DNA from 2 places in the Streptomyces sp. NPDC048462 genome. Region 1 is predicted to be linked to the other one. Evidence: riboswitches for the same ligand, from Rfam matches in the RefSeq annotation. Region 1 holds a riboswitch; the other holds the start of a gene.
The links. Region 1 has a riboswitch for cyclic di-AMP ahead of ACGFU6_RS24040 (C40 family peptidase). Riboswitches for the same ligand answer to the same signal wherever they lie in the genome.
Positions count from the first base shown of each region.

Region 2: linked by a shared signal. The riboswitch ahead of ACGFU6_RS14200 (NlpC/P60 family protein) and the one ahead of ACGFU6_RS24040 (C40 family peptidase) in region 1 are both predicted to bind cyclic di-AMP.

Region 1 is NZ_JBICXG010000015.1:39,658-42,859, forward strand. Features, by position in the region: gene ACGFU6_RS24030 (ATP-dependent Clp protease proteolytic subunit) at 1-415, shown strand, start outside; gene ACGFU6_RS24035 (hypothetical protein) at 420-731, shown strand; cyclic di-AMP (ydaO/yuaA leader) riboswitch at 1,036-1,232, shown strand; gene ACGFU6_RS24040 (C40 family peptidase) at 1,236-1,709, shown strand; gene ACGFU6_RS24045 (LysE family translocator) at 1,743-2,399, opposite strand; gene ACGFU6_RS24050 (LysR family transcriptional regulator) at 2,472-3,202, shown strand, end outside.
Region 2 is NZ_JBICXG010000006.1:297,744-300,945, reverse strand. Features, by position in the region: gene ACGFU6_RS14200 (NlpC/P60 family protein) at 79-1,254, opposite strand; cyclic di-AMP (ydaO/yuaA leader) riboswitch at 1,253-1,405, opposite strand; gene pcrA (DNA helicase PcrA) at 1,675-3,202, shown strand, end outside.

The DNA of each region.
Region 1 (3,202 bases):
CGGCTCGTTCGGGGCCATGACGGCGGTGTACGACACGATGGCGTACCTGACCTGCGAGGTGGAGACCTTCTGCCTCGGCCAGGCCGGCGCCGGCGCGGCCGTGCTGCTGGCCGCGGGAGCTCCCGGCCGCCGGCACGCACTGCCCGGCGCACGGGTCGTGGTGCAGCAGCCCGAACTCGCCGAGCCCGTGCAGGGACAGCCGTCCGACCTGGAGATCGAGGCGCGGGAACTGCTGCGGATGCGCGAGACGCTGACGGGCATGCTGGCCCGTCACACCGGCCGCCCCGCCGAGGAGATCACCGCCGACACCGAGCGCGACCTGATCCTCGACGCCGAGGGCGCCAAGGCGTATGGGCTGGTCGACCACATCGTGCAGAACCGCGGGCCCGCGGCGCTGCCGCCCGTCACGAGGTGAACCGATGGCGCAGCCACCGGATTTCCCGCCACTGCCCGCCCTCACCCGAGCGGAGGGCGAGTTCATCGACCGCTATCTGGAGGTCGTCGACCAGCTGGGCCGGATCAACCCGGCCCGCGCGGACAGTACCTATGGGGCCCTGCGCGCCGCGCAGGCTCTCGCCTCGCACGCGGTGGCGCTGCGGGAGGCGCTCGCGCTGATGCACGAGCGGGGCGAGACGCAGATCCACTCCGACACGTTGACGCGGGCGTTACGGGTGCTGGACGGCGAGCGCCGAGCCGGGCGGCTCACCGTGCCACCCGACCCGCCGAGTTGATCAACTCCCCCGCACCGACACGCCCGACGGGTGGATCAATTTCTCTCGCTCGTTCGGCGCAGGTGTTACCTCGCACGAGGGACGGGTCAACTTGCGCTTTCGAGGTGGGCCATGGGTGAAATCCGCCGTTCCACCCCTGATACCGCAACGGCTGGAGAAGTGCTGCGACTCCCCGCAAGGCCCCTGTCCACCCGAACGGGTCAGTCGTGACGAGCCTCACATATCACCGTTTCACCTCGGAAATCCGGCGTTCGGTGAGTCAAGATCCCTGGGACGACAAGCCCCCGCCACCGCGGCGGGGCGGTCCGGGCGGACGCCGAGTCCTGCCGCTGTCCGGATGCCTGGTCGACAGGAGTGGATCGGCAGGAGTGGAGGACCCAAGCACAACGGGCCGACCGGACTTCCGGTCGTCCCTCGGGGTGAAGCCGCCTTGTGCGGCCGGGCGACTTCGCCGGCCCGAACCCGACAGGTCATCCTTCACAGGCGGCTGACGAAGGGTTGCGCATGACTGCGCAGGTTCATGTCCCGTCTCTCCTCGCTCGGGCCACGACGGCCTCGATCATGACGCTCGCCGCCGTCGGCGGCACGCTGTTCGTCCCCGGCGCCGTGACCGACGCCCAGGCCGCGACTCATTCGATGAAGGCGCTCAACATCGCCGCGTCGAAGAAGGGATCGCCCTACCGGTGGGGCGCCACCGGCCCCAGCCGTTTCGACTGCTCCGGGCTGACGCTCTACTCGTTCAAGAAGGCGGGCAAGAAGCTCCCGCGCACGGCCCAGCAGCAGTACAACAAGACCCGCCACATCTCGGCGTCGAAGCGGCAACGCGGCGATCTGGTCTTCTTCCATTCGGGCCGCAGCATCTTCCACGTGGGCATCTACGCAGGCAGCGGCAAGATCTGGCACTCGCCGAAGACCGGCGCCGTGGTGCGGCTGGAGAGGATCTGGACGAAGAGCGTCTACTACGGCCGGGTCGGCTGACGCCGCCGCACCCCACCGGACGCATGGCTCCCGTCAGTGCAGCAGGGTGCCGGTCACCAGCACAGCCCCCAGCACGGTGAGTGCCGCGCCGCTGCCGCCCTCGATCGCGCGGGCGGTACGCGGCCGGCGCAGCCACCGGCCCAGCCGGTCCACCAGGAGCGCCACGGCCGGGAACCAGATCAGGGCCAGCAGCACGACGATCGCGGCGAGCAGCAGCGTCCTGGGCAGCGGGGCGGCCCCGGCCGGGACGAACTGCGGAAGCAGGCTGAGGAAGAGCACCGGGGCCTTGGGGTTCAGCGCGTTGGTCAGGAAGCCCTGGCGCAGTGCGCGCCGGGTCCCGACGGCAGCCTCCGCGTCCGCCTTGCCGTCCGGGTGGTCCGCCGTGGTCCCGGTGGCGTTCGCCCGCCCCTTTCGGGCCGAGCGCAGTGCGCTGACGCCCAGGTAGAGCACGTACGCCCCGCCCAGGAGCTGCACCGTGCGGAACAGCACCGGCACCGCCACCAGCACGGCGGCCAGCCCGGCGACGGCGAGCGCGGTGTGGACGAGCAGTCCCCCGGCCACGCCGAGCGCGGTCGCCACCCCCGCCGACCGCGAGGCGAGAGCGTTGCGTACGACGACGGTGAAATCCGCTCCGGGAAGCGCGACCATGACGGCCGCGACTCCGAGGAAGGCGGTCAGCTGGGCATCCATGGCTCCACCCTGGACCCGAACAGCCTTTAGCATGTACTTGCAATCTTGTGGGTCTGCCAAAAGGAACGCTTAATGTACGACCCGACACGGCTGGCGGCGCTGGTGGCGGTCGCCGAGGCCGGTTCGATCACCCGGGCCGCCGTCCGCCTGGGCTACACCGCCCCCGCGCTCTCCCAGCAGCTCGCCAAGCTGGAGCGGGAGGCCGGTGCCGCACTGCTGGTACGGCACCACCGGGGCGCCCGGCTGACCGCTGCGGGCGAGCTGCTCGCCGGCCGGGCCAGACGGGTCCTGGACGAGATGGACCAGGCGCGCCACGAGCTGGCGCGGCTGGCCGGGCTCTCCGGCGGGCGCCTGCGGGTCGGCACCTTCACCACGGCCGGCATCCATCTGCTGCCTCCCGTGCTGAGCGCCTTCCGCCGGGCGCACCCGGACGTGGAGCTGATCGTCACGGAGTACGAGCCGCCCGGCGGGGTGGCGGCCGTGGCCGGCGGCGAGGTCGACCTCGCGCTGACCCACGCGTACGAACCGGCCGCCACGGCGCCGCTCCCCTCGGGGCTCAGCGCCGAGCCGCTGCTGGTCGAGGAGCTGGTGCTGATCACCGCGGTCGGTCAGGTCCTGGCCGACGGCAGCGGGCGGCTCCCGGTGACGGACCTCGCGGGCCGGCCGCTGATCAGCAGCGCCCCCACCCATCCGCCTCGGCGCGGGGTGGAGAACGCACTGGCCGAGGCGGGCGCACTGCCCGCGGTGGTCTGTGAGTCGCCCGGCTACGCCCTGGTGTGCGCACTGGTCAGCGCGGGCATCGG
Region 2 (3,202 bases), on a different contig from region 1:
GAGGCCGGCACGCCGAAAGCACGCGCCTGACACCGCGTGGTCGCCCTCCGGGCGACGACGGCAGTCCGACGCCACGCCCTAGCCGGGGCGCACGCTCCCGTAGATCGGCATGTAGAAGATCGACTCCTCGCGCACGTTGGCCCCCGGCTTCGGCGCGTGGATCATCATGCCGTCGCCCTTGTAGATGCCGACGTGGCTGATGTCGTCGTAGAAGAAGACCAGGTCCCCGGGCCGCAGGTCATCCGTGGCGATCCGGGTGCCGACGTTCACCTGGTCCCAGGTGGTCCGCGGAATGGTGACGCCCGCAGCCTTCCAGGCCGCCTGGGTCAGCCCCGAGCAGTCGTACGAGGACGGGCCGGTCGCCCCCCAGACGTACGGCTTGCCGAGCTGGGCCCTGGCGAACGCGAGGACCTTCTCGGCCTTCGTCGAGGCGCTGCTGTCCGAACCCGAACCCGAATCCGACCCGGTGCCGGCATCCGAGCCCGTTCCGGTGTCCGAGCCGGTCCCGCTTCCCGCTTCCTTGGCCTTGCGGTCGGCCTCGGCCTCCGCGGCGGCCTGCTTCTTCGCCAGCTCCGCCGCCTTGCGCTTGGCCTCGGCCTTCTTCTTCTGCTCCAGCTCGGCCAGCCGCGCCTTCTCCTCGGCGGTCAGCTTCGACAGCAGCGTGCGCGCCTCGGTCAGCTTCGTCTGCACGTTCTGCTTGCTGGTGCGCAGCTTGGTCTGCGTCGCGGTGAGCGTCTCCAGGCTCGTCACCGCCTCGGCACGCTTCTTCGACGCCTCGGCCTGCTTCGTACGGAAGTCCGTGACGGCCTGCTGCTGGTTCGAGGCCATCCGGTCCATGAGATGGGTCTGGTCGAAGAACGACTGCGGGTCGTTGGCCAGGAAGAAGGTGGCGGTCGGCGCGAGCGCGCCGTCGCGGTACTGGGCGGCCGCGTAGTTGCCGAGGGTGCGGCGGGCGTCGTTCAGCTTGTCGGCGCGCTTGGCGATGTCGTCCAGCAGCGTGTCCACCTTGGTGCGCTGCTCGGCGGACGCCTCTTTCGCCTCGTCGTAGTGCTGGGTGGCGGTGCCCGCCTCCCGGTACAGGGCGTCGACCTTCTTCTGGACGTCCTCGATGCCGGGCTTCGGGGCCGGGGCCGCGAGCGCGCTCTGTGTGGACAGCAGGGTCACCGAGGCGAGCGCGGCCGTCGTGAACCCGATGGCCGGGGCGGAGCTGCGCACCCGGGGGCGCGGTTTGCGATGCGATGCCAAGGCCGGCATCTCCTTCCGTGGACCGCCTACCGGGTTAGCTGTCGGGTTCGGGCGGAACGGAAGGCTGCCCTACGGTCCTGGTGGGGGTTTCGGACCGATTCACCCCGGTGCTGCGTGTGGGTCCCCGGTTCCGGACCCCTGGAGGCGGCCCGGATTCGACGTGGACGCCCGCTCGGCGTGGTTCGCCTCTTGGGGGTACGGGCCGTCCGAACGAGCACGCTAGCCAACTCATGGTGCCGCTGTGAAGGTTGATGTTCGATATGCCCGATACGTTTTCGTGACCTTGCGGAAGCCGTGCGGTCCGGCCCGGCGCGGCGCGCGAATTCCCTACGCAGGGTGGGCCGGGCGTCGCCGTGTGTGGCCCCGGACGGTGTGCGTTTCCCCATGCGGCCCCGGGGTGTCAGTGCGGCCGCCTAGACTCGGACAGCGATGAGCAGCCTCTTTGACGACAGTTTCCTGGCCGGCCTCCAGCACACGGAGGAAGGGCCCCCGCCGCCCCCCGAGGACTCCGCACCCGAAGCGGTGCCGGAGGACCTCTTCTCAGGCGTGTTCGACGGGCCCCCGCCGCCCCGCGACGCGTACTACCGGGACGGCGCCCACCGCCCGGTCATCGACGCCGTCGCGCTGCTCGACGGGCTGAACACCGAGCAGCGTGCCGCCGTCGTGCACGCGGGCTCCCCGCTGCTCATCGTCGCCGGGGCCGGTTCCGGCAAGACCCGGGTGCTGACCCACCGCATCGCCCACCTGCTGGCCGAGCGCGGCGTGCACCCCGGGCAGATCCTGGCGATCACCTTCACCAACAAGGCCGCGGGCGAGATGAAGGAGCGCGTCGAGCAGCTCGTCGGCCCCCGCGCCAACGCCATGTGGGTCATGACCTTCCACAGCGCGTGCGTACGGATCCTGCGCCGCGAGTCGAAGAAGCTCGGCTTCACCTCCTCGTTCTCGATCTACGACGCCGCGGACTCCAAGCGGCTGATGGCCCTGGTCTGCCGCGATCTCGACCTCGATCCGAAGCGCTTCCCGCCGAAGTCGTTCACGGCCAAGGTGTCGAACCTGAAGAACGAGCTGATAGACGAGGAGACCTTCGCCGGCCAGGCCACGGACGGTTTCGAGAAGACCCTCGCCCAGGCCTACGCGATGTACCAGTCCCGGCTGCGCGAGGCCAACGCGCTGGACTTCGACGACATCATCATGACGACGGTGCACCTGCTCCAGGCCTTCCCCGACGTCGCCGAGCACTACCGCCGCCGCTTCCGGCACGTCCTGGTCGACGAGTACCAGGACACCAACCACGCCCAGTACACGCTCGTACGGGAACTGGTCGGCCCGGCCGGTGCCGCCGACGCCCCCGGCGAGCTGTGCGTCGTGGGTGACGCCGACCAGTCGATCTACGCCTTCCGCGGCGCGACGATCCGCAACATCCTCCAGTTCGAGGAGGACTACCCGGACGCGACCACGATCCTGCTGGAGCAGAACTACCGCTCCACCCAGACGATCCTGTCCGCGGCCAACGCCGTCATCGAGCGCAACGAGAGCCGCCGCCCGAAGAACCTCTGGACCAACGCCGGCTCCGGCACCCGGATCACCGGCTATGTCGCGGACACCGAGCACGACGAGGCGCAGTTCGTCGCGGACGAGATCGACCGGCTGACCGACGCGGGCGACGCCAAGGCCGGTGACGTCGCGATCTTCTACCGGACGAACGCGCAGTCCCGTGTCTTCGAGGAGATCTTCATCCGGGTCGGCCTGCCCTACAAGGTCGTCGGCGGTGTGCGCTTCTACGAGCGCAAGGAGGTCCGGGACGTCCTGGCCTACCTCCGGGTCCTGTCCAACCCCGAGGACACGGTCCCGCTGCGCCGCATCCTGAACGTGCCCAAGCGCGGCATCGGGGACCGGGCCGAGGCGATGATCGACGCCCTGTCGCTGCGCGAGAAGATCACCTTCCCGCAGGCGCTGC